One region of the Streptomyces sp. DSM 116795 genome, then DNA from elsewhere that is predicted to be linked to it. Evidence: predicted binding sites of a transcription regulator. Region 1 holds the regulator's gene; the other holds the start of a gene.
The links. The regulator HrcA, encoded in region 1, represses chaperone genes, less so after heat shock. The targets are predictions, from matches to a motif close to TTNGCACTCNGNNNNNCNGAGTGCNAA.

Region 1 (5,967 bases):
ACCGACACCGCGTGCCGGCCCTCGGGGCCTTCGAGCACGACCGTGGCGTCGCTGCCGTCGCTGCCGTGGTGTTCGTGGTGTTTCCGTGCGGCGTCCGCGAGTTGTGCGGTGTCCGCCAGGAAGACGGGAGCGGTCATACCGAGCCGCCCGGACCGCCGCCCGGACCGCCGCCGGCCGAGCCGCCGCCGGAGCCGCCCGGGGCGCCCTGCTTCGCGACCCTGTCGCGTGCCACCGCCAGCTCGGTCACCAGCACGTCCATCAGCTGCGCGACGGGCAGATCGCGCGCGAGCCGGTGGCCCTGGCCCGCCCACAGCGCCATGCCCTGCGGGTCCTTCGCCTTGGCCGCCGCCTTGCGCACCCCGGCGGTCAGATGGTGCACCTGCGGATACGCGGCGGGAGCGTACGGCCCGTGCTCGCGCAGGAACCGGTTGACCAGCGCACGGGCCGGCCGTCCGCTGAAGGCGCGGGTCAACTCCGTACGTGCGAAAAGGGGGTTGGTCATCGCCTGCTTGTGCACCAGCTCCGCGCCCGACTCCGGGCAGACGAGGAACGCCGTACCGAGCTGCGCCGCACTCGCGCCCGCGGCCAGCACCGCCGCGATCTGCTTGCCGCGCATCAGCCCGCCGGCGGCGACGACCGGCAGCCGCACCGCCTCCTTGACCTGCGTCACCAGCGTGAGCAGGCCGAGACCGCTGCCGGTGCCGTCCGCCTGCGGATCGTCGCGGTGTGTGCCCTGGTGGCCGCCCGCCTCGATGCCCTGCACGCACACGGCGTCCGCGCCCAGGAACTCGGCGGTCTGCGCCTCACCGGCGGAGGTGACGGTGACGATGGTGTACGTACCGCGCTTGGTGAAGCGCTCCAGCACTTGACGGGTCGGGCAGCCGAACGTGAACGACACGACGGGAACCGGATCGTCGAAGAGTATGGCGAGCTTCGCCTCGTACGCGTCGTCGGTGGCGTGGTCGGTCTCGCCGAGCTGCGCCTCGTACCACGTCGCCTCACCGGCGAGCTGCGCGCGGTAGCGCTCAAGCGCCCCCGAGTCGGCGTTGTCGGGCTGCGGCATGAACAGATTGACGCCGAAGGGGCGTTGGGTCTGCCCCCGCAACTGCTTGATCTCCTCGTACATCGCCTCCGGCGTCTTGTAGCCGGCGGCCAGAAACCCCATCCCGCCGGCCTCGCTCACGCTCCCGGCCAGCTCCGGACACGAGGGCCCACCCGCCATGGGGGCCTGCACAATCGGATGCTCCGTGAGGTCTGAGAGCGGGATCGACGCGGAGGTCATGGGCACATCCTGTCACGCGGTGCCGGGCCGCCCCGTCCCGGACCTGTCCCGCCGTGGACGGGACCGGGACGGACAGCAACAGGAGAGCGAATGGGGCGACATGACGGATCTCACCGACGTGACGGGCCTGACGGACCGGCCTGGCCCCGCGGATCCCGCGTAACCCGCGTAGACCGGCACGCCCCCGCAACTCCCGGGGCGGTCCGGGGCGTTGCCGGACGCGGTCCCGGGTCTCTGGGAGTCGGGGGTCCGGGGCCCCACCGGGCCGTCGACCAGGCTGCCGGACCCTCGCGTCGGGTGGTGGCTCACCATCGAGGCCGGCACCTCTGCCCGCGGCCCTGCCAGCGCTGATCCCCAGCCCTCCCGGGCCGCGAGGCCCAGGGGACGGCACGTACAGCCTGAACGCCGGATTCGGCCGAGACCCTCAGCGGCCGTTGAACGCGTCCTTCAGCCGCGAGAACAGCCCCTGCTGACCGGGCTGGAACTGGCCCGTCGGCCGCTCCTCACCGCGCATCTCCGCCAGCCGCCGCAGCAACTCCTCCTGCTCCGGCTCCAGACTGGACGGCGTCGTCACTTCGACGTGGACGATCAGCTGGCCCCGTCCGCCGCCCCGCAGATGCGTGACGCCGCGCTCATGCAGCGGGATCGACTGCCCGGACTGGGTGCCCGGCCGGATGTCGACCTCCTCCATGCCGTCCAGCGTCTCCAGCGGCACCTTCGTACCGAGGGCCGCCGCCGTCATCGGGATGGTGACCGTGCAGTGCAGATCGTCGCCGCGGCGCTGGAAGACCGGGTGCGCGGTCTCGTGGATCTCGACGTACAGATCGCCGGCGGGGCCGCCGCCCGGGCCGACCTCGCCCTCGCCCGCGAGCTGGATGCGGGTGCCGTTGTCGACGCCGGCCGGGATCTTCACCGTCAGGCTGCGCCGCGAGCGGATGCGGCCGTCGCCGGCGCACTCCGGGCAGGGCGTGGGCACGACCGTGCCGAAGCCCTGGCACTGCGGGCAGGGACGCGACGTCATGACCTGGCCGAGGAAGGAGCGCGTGACCTGGGAGACCTCTCCCCTGCCACGGCACATGTCGCAGGTCTGCGCGGACGTGCCGGGTGCCGCGCCCTCGCCGCTGCAGGTGTTGCAGACGATGGCCGTGTCGACCTGGATGTCCTTCGTCGTGCCGAACGCGGACTCGTCGAGCTCGATGTCGAGCCGGATCATCGCGTCCTGGCCCCGACGCGTACGGGATCTGGGCCCGCGCTGCGAGGCCGTACCGAAGAAGGCGTCCATGATGTCGGAGAAGTTGCCGAAGCCGGCACCTGCTCCGCCGAAGCCGCCGCCCGCACCGGCGGCACCGGCCGCCGGGTCCCCGCCGAGGTCGTAGACCTGCTTCTTCTGCGGGTCGGAGAGGATCTCGTAAGCGGTGTTGATCTCCTTGAACCGCTCCTGCGTCTTCGGGTCCGGATTGACGTCAGGGTGCAGCTCGCGCGCAAGCCTGCGGAAGGCCTTCTTGATGTCGTCCTGCGAGGCGTCGCGCTGCACGCCGAGGACCGCGTAGTAGTCCGTCGCCACTTACGACTCCGCGAGGATCTGTCCGACGTACCGTGCCACTGCGCGTACAGCTCCCATCGTTCCGGGGTAGTCCATGCGGGTCGGTCCGACCACGCCAAGCTTGGCGACTGCTTCGTCGCCCGAACCGTAGCCGACCGAAACGACCGATGTGGAACTCAGCCCTTCGTGGGCATTCTCATGCCCGATTCGTACGGTCACGCCCGGGTCCTTCGCTTCCCCGAGCAGCTTCAGCAGCACGACCTGCTCCTCCAGCGCCTCCAGCACGGGCCGGATGGTCAGGGGGAAGTCGTGCCCGAAGCGGGTGAGGTTGGAGGTGCCGCCGATGATCAGCCGCTCCTCGGTCTCCTCGACGAGGGTCTCCAGCAGGGTGGCGAGCACCGTGGAGACCGTGCCGCGGTCGTCGCCCTCGAACGCGTCCGGCAGGTCCTGCACGAGGGAGGGCACGTCGGTGAAGCGCTGCCCCACCACACGGCTGTTGAGCCGGGCCCGCAGGTCCGCCAGGGACGAGTCGCCGATGGGCGCCTGGCAGTCGATGAGGCGCTGCTCGACCCTTCCGGTGTCGGTGATCAGCACCAGCATCAGCCGCGCGGGCGCCAGGGAGAGCAGCTCCACGTGCCGCACCGTCGACCGCGTCAGCGACGGGTACTGCACAACCGCGACCTGGCGGGTCAGCTGCGCGAGCAGCCGCACCGTGCGCCCCACCACGTCGTCGAGGTCGACGGCTCCGTCCAGGAAGTTCTGGATGGCCCGGCGCTCGGGAGGCGAGAGCGGCTTGACGCCCGCCAGCTTGTCCACGAAGAGGCGGTAGCCCTTGTCTGTCGGGATGCGCCCGGCGCTGGTGTGCGGCTGAGCGATGTACCCCTCGTCCTCCAGCGCCGCCATGTCGTTGCGCACGGTGGCCGGAGAGACCTGGAGATGGTGCCGCTCCGTGAGCGCCTTGGAGCCCACGGGCTCCTCCGTGCCCACGTAGTCCTGGACGATCGCGCGCAGCACTTCGAGTCTGCGTTCGCTCAGAATTGCGCACCTCCCGTCCGGCCCTGCCTTTTGCTGTGCCTGCGGCCTGCTCGCGCGGCCTGCTGGGGACCCGCCGGCGCCGCTCGTTCCCCCGGCTTCTCGGCGTGCCTGGCACTCTCGCCGATCGAGTGCCAGAACCCCCGGCTAAGTGTACGGCCGGTTGCGGTGGCAGGGGCAAGAGACGCCTCAACGACCGTATCGCGGTGCGCGCGGTCCCGGTACGCCCGAGTAGCGTCGTCGTATGGCCGGGAACAGGGACGAACGCCGCGAGCCGGTACTGAACGAGGCACCGGAAGACGTGCCGGGGGCCGGTGCGGCCGAGGGCCGCTGGGAGGAACTCGTGCCCGGCATCGTACGGCGGAGGCTGCCCCGCTGGGACGCGACCGTCGGCGCGGTGCGCGGCACGGCGGGGGTGCTGGTCGTCGACACCGGATCGGGTGCCGTCGAGGGCGCAGGCATCCGCGACGGGCTGCGCGACCTGTTCGGGCTTCCGGTGACGCATGCCGTGCTCACCCATTCCCACTTCGACCATGTCTTCGGCACCGCGGCGTTCGACGGCGCCCACGTGTACGGGGCGCAGGGGCTCGGCGATCAACTGGCGGACGGGCGCGAGGAGTTGCGGCAGGACGCGGTGCGGCACGGAATGGCCGAGGACGCCGCCGCGGACTCGGCTTCGCGGCTCGTGCCGCCGCTGCACGCAGTCTCCGAGCAGGTCACGCTGGCGCTCGGCGAGCGGTCGGTGCGGCTGGTGAACATGGGTGCCGCGCACAGCGGCTTCGACCTGGCGGTGCTCGTGGGCTGCGGCGCCGGTGAGGCGGGACGCGGCGTCGTCTTCTGCGGCGATCTCGTGGAGGAGTCCGGCGAACCGCAGGCGGGGCCCGACGCCAGCCCGTCCCGCTGGCCGCGGGCGCTGGACCGGCTGCTGGCGCTCGGCGGTGAGGACGCGCTGTACGTGCCGGGGCACGGGGCCGTCGTCGGTGCGGAGTTCGTACGCGCCCAACGGGACGTCCTGGCACGCCGTTTCGCTGAATCGTGAAGAATGCCGCCATGCGCAGCCGTTCATACGATCCCGATCTCACGCCGCCGTGGAAGAAGCGGCAGCCGGTGCCCGAGGTCCCTGCCGATCCCGGTCTGGTGGTCGAGGAGGTGACCACCGGCTTCTGCGGTGCCGTCATCCGTACGGAGAAGACCGCCGAGGGCCTGACGGTCACCCTTGAGGACCGGTTCGGCAAGCACCGGGTCTTCCCGATGGAGCCGCGCGGATTCCTGCTGGAGGGCCGGACCGTCACGCTCGTACGGCCTGGCGGATCCCCCGGGACGGCTTCTGCGGCGGCGGCTGCAGGGCAGGCGGCTTCAGGAGCGGCGTCCCCGCGGCGGACGGCTTCCGGCTCGCTCGCCGTGCCGGGCGCCCGGGCGCGGGTGGCAAGGGCGGGGCGGATCTATGTTGAGGGGCGGCACGACGCGGAACTCGTCGAGAAGGTCTGGGGCGACGATCTGCGCATCGAGGGCGTCGTCGTCGAGTATCTGGAGGGCGTCGACGATCTCCCCGCGGTCGTACGGGACTTCGGGCCGGGCCCGGACGCGCGGCTCGGTGTGCTCGTCGACCATCTGGTGCCGGGCTCCAAGGAGTCCCGCATCGCGGCGGAGGTCACGGACGAGCACGTGCTGGTGGTCGGCCACCCGTACATCGACATCTGGGAAGCGGTGAAGCCCTCCTCCGTCGGCATCGACGCCTGGCCCCGCGTACCGCACGGCCAGGACTGGAAGACCGGCGTGTGCCGGGCACTGGGCTGGCCTGAGAACACGGGCGCGGCCTGGCAGCGGATCCTGGGACACGTACGCGACTACCGGGACCTGGAGCCGGCCCTGCTGGGGCGGGTGGAACAGCTCATCGACCATGTGACGGTGGGCTTCTCCTGACGCGTCGCCCTCGTGGCGACGGGTGAGACGCCTCACTGCGCGGGCCGCAGGCCCGGGGGCCGCATGCAGCCGACGCCGGGGCACCCGTACGCCGCGGCGGTGGCCGATGCCGGCCGACGGTACGGCGGCGGCTCCATGGCCGTCCGCGCCGGTCACCCGGCACGAAGCCCCCGCGGAGGGGCACCGG
Region 2 (5,967 bases), 1.2 Mb from region 1:
CGGTCCTCGCCATGACCAAGGAACCCCGCCTCGGCATCGACCTGCGCGGCGGAACACAGATCGTCCTGGAGACCCGTGACTCCAAGTCGGCGAAAGCGACGCCGTCCGCCACGGACGACACGATGGAAGTGCTGCGCCAGCGCGTGGACGCACTCGGAGTCGCCGAGCCCAACCTCGTGCGCTCCGGAGACAACCGCATCATCGTCGAACTCCCCGGCCTGACCGACCCCAAGGAGGCCACCGAGGTCCTCGGCCGCACCGCCCAGCTCACCTTCCACCCCGTCGAGGGCGCCCCGGAGCCCGGGGAACGGGCCGGCGAGGGAGGCGCCGGGAAGGACGAGTCCGGCCGTCCCATCAAGCTCGGAGACTCCGCCATGACGGGTGTCGAGGTGCAGTCGGCCAAGGCCGGCCTCGACCAGCAGCGCGGCTCCGGCTGGTTCGTCGACCTCGGCTTCCGCGACAAGGGAGCGAAGGAATGGAAGGACCTGACGGGCAAGGCGGCCTGCTCCCCCGCCGGGGACCCGCAGCGCCGCGTGGCGATCGTCCTGGACGAGAAGGTCATCTCGTCGCCGCAGGTCGACCCGTCCGTCTCCTGCAATCAGGGCATCGGAGGCGGGAACACCCAGATCACCGGGGACTTCAGCGAGAAGGAGGCCAAGGAACTGGCCACCCTCATCGAGGGCGGCGCCCTGCCCGTCCCGGTCGAGGTGATCGAACGTCACACCGTCGGACCGACGCTGGGCGCCGAGGCGATCGAGGCGAGCGGGTGGGCGGCCGTGATCGGTGTCGCACTCACGTCGGCCTTCGTGGTGTTCGTCTACCGGCTGTTCGGCGCGCTCACGGCCGTGGGCCTGCTGTGCTACGGGCTGATCGCGTACGCCGCGCTGCTCGCGTTCGGAGCGACGCTGACGCTGCCGGGGCTCGCCGGCTTCGTACTGGCCATCGGCATGGCCGTCGACGCGAACGTCCTCGTCTTCGAACGAGGGCGGGAGGAGTACGAACGCAGCGGGCGGGCCAAGAGCCTGCGCACCGCCTCGGCGAAGGGCTTCCGCGGCGCGTTCAGCGCGATCATCGACTCCAACGTCACCACGCTCCTTGCGGCCCTGCTGCTCTTCACGCTCGCCTCGGGGCCGGTGCGCGGCTTCGGCGTCACGCTCTCCATCGGCGTGCTCGCCTCGATGGTCAGTGCGCTGGTCGTCACGAGGGTGCTGGTGGATTTCGCCGCGGGCCGGCGCGCCGTACGCGCCCGTCCGCGGATCTCGGGACTCGCCGGGCTGGGACGCGTACGTACGCGGCTGACGCAACGGAATCCGGACTGGATGCGGTACGGGAGGCGCTGGCTCGCGGTCTCGTCCGCGGCGGTGCTCCTCGCGGTGGCCGGAATCGTGCTGCGCGGGCTGGACTTCGGCGTCGAGTTCACCGGGGGGCGGCTGGTGGAGTACTCCACGAGCCAGGCCGTCGACCCCGAAGCCGCACGCACGGCGCTCTCCGACGCGGGGCTGCCGGACGCCGTCGTCCAGAGCTCCGGCGGGGGCGAAGGCGCCGGCAAGGAGATCACGGTGCGCTCCGAGCAGCTCACGGACGACCAGGAGCAGACGGTCCGCTCCACGCTGGCCGGCCTCGGCGGCGACGCCGACCAGGTACGCGACGAACTGTTCGGACCGAGCCTCGGCGACGAACTGCGGCAGAACGCCCTGATCGCGCTGGCGGTCGCGCTCGGCGCGCAGCTGCTCTACCTGGCGTTCCGGTTCCGGTGGACGTTCAGCAGCTCGACGGTGCTGTCACTCGCGCACGACACGGTCATCCTCGTCGGGGCCTTCGCGTGGCTGGGCAGGCCCGTCGACGGGGTCTTCCTGGCGGCTCTGCTGACCGTCATCGGCTACTCGGTGAACGACTCCGTCGTCATCTTCGACAGAGTCCGCTCCGAGGAGCAGGGGCGGCACCGGCAGGCCCCGAGTGAACGGAAGAGGCCGTTCCGGGACGTGGTCAACAGAGCGGTCGTGCAGACGGTGCCGCGCACCCTCAACACCGGCATGGGCGCTCTGTTCATCATCGCCGCGCTCGCGGTGCTGGGCGGCGACTCGCTCGGCGACTTCGCGCTGGCCCTGCTGATCGGCATCGTGGTGGGCTCGTACTCCTCGCTCTTCGTCGGCGCCCCGCTCGCCGTCGAATTCGAGAACCGCAGCACGCACACGCCGCCCCGCACCGGCGGCCGCAAGTCCGGGCCTGGCAGCGCCCGGTCGAAGGCCCGCCGCTCCCCGCACGACAACGGAGCGCGTGTGTAGTCCGGTTGGCGAGGCACATGTGCGATGAGCCGCACGTGCGGCGAGTCGCACGTGCGGCAGGCACACGTGCGGCAGGCACACGTACCGCAGGGCACACGTGCCCAGCGCACGCCGAGGGCGGCACCCCTTCCGGGATGCCGCCCTCGGTACCGATCCATGCCGTGAGGTGGTGCCCCTCGGCAAGCCGGACTCCGACCGCTGCGCGGTCAGAAGTCCATGCCACCGCCCATGCCACCGGTCGGGTCGCCGCCGCCGGCGGCCGCCTTCTCCGGCTTGTCGGCGATGACGGCCTCCGTCGTGAGGAAGAGCGCCGCGATGGAGGCGGCGTTCTGCAGCGCGGAACGGGTCACCTTCGCCGGGTCGTTGATGCCCTCGGCGAGCATGTCGACGTACTCGCCGGTGGCGGCGTTGAGGCCGTGACCGGGCTTCAGGTTGCGCACCTTCTCCGTCACGACGCCGCCCTCGAGACCGGCGTTGATCGCGATCTGCTTGAGCGGTGCCTCCAGCGCGAGCTTCACGGCCTGCGCGCCGGTCGCCTCGTCGCCTTCCAGGTCCAGCTTCTCGAAGACGCTGGACGCCTGGAGCAGAGCCACGCCACCACCGGCGACGATGCCCTCCTCGACGGCGGCCTTGGCGTTGCGCACCGCGTCCTCGATGCGGTGCTTGCGCTCCTTCAGCTCGACCTCGGTGGCGGCACCGGCCTTGATGACGGCCACGCCGCCGGCCAGCTTCGCCAGACGCTCCTGGAGCTTCTCGCGGTCGTAGTCCGAGTCGGAGTTCTCGATCTCGGCGCGGATCTGCGAGACACGGCCGGCGACCTGCTCGCTGTCGCCCGCGCCGTCCACGATGGTCGTCTCGTCCTTGGTGATGACGACCTTGCGGGCGCGGCCCAGCAGATCCAGACCGGCGTTCTCCAGCTTGAGGCCGACCTCCTCGGAGATGACCGTGCCACCGGTGAGGATGGCGATGTCGCCGAGCATGGCCTTGCGGCGGTCGCCGAAGCCGGGAGCCTTGACCGCGACGGACTTGAAGGTGCCGCGGATCTTGTTGACGACGAGCGTGGAGAGCGCCTCGCCCTCGACGTCCTCGGAGATGATCAGCAGCGGCTTGCCCGACTGCATGACCTTCTCCAGCAGCGGCAGCAGGTCCTTCACGCTGCCGATCTTGGAGTTGACGATGAGGATGTACGGGTCCTCGAGCTCCGCCTCCATGCGCTCCATGTCGGTGGCGAAGTACGCGGAGATGTAGCCCTTGTCGAAGCGCATGCCCTCGGTGAGCTCGAGTTCGAGCCCGAAGGTCTGCGACTCCTCGACGGTGATGACGCCTTCCTTGCCGACCTTGTCCATCGCCTCGGCGATCAGCTCGCCGATCTGCGGGTCGCCGGCGGAGATGGAGGCCGTGGAGGCGATCTGCTCCTTGGTCTCCACGTCCTTGGCCTGCTCCAGCAGGGCGGCGGAGACGGCCTCGGTGGCCCGCTCGATACCGCGCTTGAGGGCCATCGGGTTGGCGCCTGCGGCTACGTTGCGCAGGCCCTCCTTGACGAGTGCCTGCGCGAGGACGGTCGCGGTCGTCGTGCCGTCACCGGCGACGTCGTCCGTCTTCTTGGCGACCTCCTTGACCAGCTCCGCGCCGATCTTCTCGTAGGAGTCCTCGAGCTCGATCTCCTTGGCGATGGAGACGCCGTCGTTGGTGATCGTGGGCGCGCCCCACTTCTTCTCCAGCACGACGTTCCGGCCCTTGGGGCCGAGCGTGACCTTGACGGCGTCGGCGAGCTGGTTCATCCCGCGCTCGAGGCCGCGCCGCGCCTCCTCGTCGAACGCGATGATCTTGGCCATGTGAAGTGGTCCCTCCCGGACTGGGGATCCCCCTGCACAACCAGGGGACGGGTATACCGGACCGCGCTGGCGCCCGCGACGGACGGCGCGCAAGCCGTGTGGTTCCTTGCTCCACCCGGCGAACGAGCCTCACCGACCCGGTCCTTGACTGTCACTCTCACTCGTAGAGTGCTAACGCAATGATTAGCACTCGGCCCCTGCGAGTGCAAGCGCCCCCAGGACATCACACCGGCCCGCGACCGACGCAAGCTGCGCGGTACGGGACGGGGCCGCGGACGGCGGACGGCGCGCTGCGGACGGGCGCCGCGGACCACGGACCGGGACTGCGCGGACAGCACACAGCGGACAGCACAGAAGGGCCGTACTCCTCTGTGGAGTACGGCCCTTCGTACGGCTGTTGTTACGGCTGTTGCAGCTCTGCGCAGTGTTGCGGGTGCTCAGGCAGTCACACGGACCATGTCCGCCTGCGGCCCCTTCTGACCCTGCGAGATCTCGAACTCGACCCGCTGTCCTTCGTCCAGGGTGCGGTAGCCGTCCATCTGAATCGCGCTGTAGTGGACGAATACGTCTGCACCACCGTCGACCGCGATGAAGCCGTATCCCTTCTCCGCGTTGAACCACTTGACGGTGCCCTGAGCCATCCCTAACTCCCCTATTACTGGCCCTTGCACGAGCCCGCACTTCACGAACCCGGGTCAGACCTCACCTCCGGCACGGCTCCGCAGACATACGGATACGTAAGCCGGAACGCGTCGACCGCGGCTGAATGTATCTGTACGGACGCCCTCTGCAACAGGTCACGAAGACGAGAATTCTGAGCAACGATCGAGGGCGCAAAAGCCCGCAATCTCCGAGGAAGCAGGGCAAGCAAGGCCGGGCAAAGCGACGCCAACACGACAATTGCCGCACCGATTCCGTGCACAACTTGTCGCGTTCTCATGGACGTCCGGCACGTGCCGGACGAGTCAATGGGGTGGGATTCCTCGCAACCCTATCGCGTCCCCACACGCGGAACCGCCCCCTCCGTTTCGTTCATGTGTTCCCGGAGGAGGCGGTTCGACCGTAGAGGGATCAGCGACGAGCGCAAGGGGCCTTCACGGACCTCTCACGAGACCTCAGCAGGGCTGAGACCTCGGCGACCTCAGCATCCGCCCGCGACCGCGGGAATGATGGAGACGCCTGCGCCGTCCGGCGTGGGCGTCTCCAGGCCCTGCTCGAAGCGGACGTCGTCGTCGTTCACGTAGACGTTGACGAAGCGGCGCAGCTTGCCCGAGTCGTCCAGCACGCGCGCACCGATGCCGGTGTGGTTCTTCTCCAGGTCGGCCAGCACCTCGGAGAGGTTCGCGCCCTCGGCGCTCACCTCCGCCTGCCCGCCGGTGTAGGTGCGCAGGATGGTCGGGATACGGACGTTCACGCTCATGATGCGAGACCAGCCTCTCGGAACGAGTCCAGGTTGGGGCGGATGACGGCGGACGGACCGGTGGTGGGAGCCACCGCGTCCAGGGTCTTCAGGCCGTCGCCCGTGTTGAGGACGACGGTGGTGAGGGACGGGTCGAGCCGGCCCTCCTCGATCAGCTTCCTCGTGACGCCGACGGTGACGCCGCCCGCGGTCTCGGCGAAGATCCCCTCGGTGCGCGCCAGCAGCTTGATCGCGTCGACGATCTGCGGGTCGTCGACATCCTCCACCGCGCCGCCCGTACGGCGCGCGATGTCCAGCACGTACGGACCGTCGGCGGGATTGCCGATGGCCAGCGACTTGGCGATGGTCTCGGGGCGGACCGGGCGTACGACGTCGTGCCCGTCCTTGAAGGCGCGGGAGACCGGGGAGCAGCCCTCCGCCTGGGCAC

Region 2: the regulator HrcA is predicted to act here: its motif matches at 4,269-4,295, upstream of groL (chaperonin GroEL).

What each region holds. Positions count from the first base shown of each region.
Region 1 covers NZ_CM147707.1:5,337,552-5,343,518, reverse strand. Annotated here, with positions in the region: gene ACSMXX_RS22985 (16S rRNA (uracil(1498)-N(3))-methyltransferase) at 1-137, opposite strand, end outside; gene ACSMXX_RS22980 (nitronate monooxygenase) at 134-1,282, opposite strand; gene ACSMXX_RS22975 (hypothetical protein) at 1,248-1,445, shown strand; gene dnaJ (molecular chaperone DnaJ) at 1,707-2,846, opposite strand; gene hrcA (heat-inducible transcriptional repressor HrcA) at 2,847-3,863, opposite strand; gene ACSMXX_RS22960 (MBL fold metallo-hydrolase) at 4,102-4,896, shown strand; gene ACSMXX_RS22955 (DUF3097 domain-containing protein) at 4,908-5,780, shown strand.
Region 2 covers NZ_CM147707.1:4,165,106-4,171,072, reverse strand. Annotated here, with positions in the region: gene secD (protein translocase subunit SecD) at 1-2,285, shown strand, start outside; gene groL (chaperonin GroEL) at 2,492-4,120, opposite strand; gene ACSMXX_RS18070 (cold-shock protein) at 4,558-4,761, opposite strand; gene ACSMXX_RS18065 (MoaD/ThiS family protein) at 5,262-5,540, opposite strand; gene thrC (threonine synthase) at 5,537-5,967, opposite strand, start outside.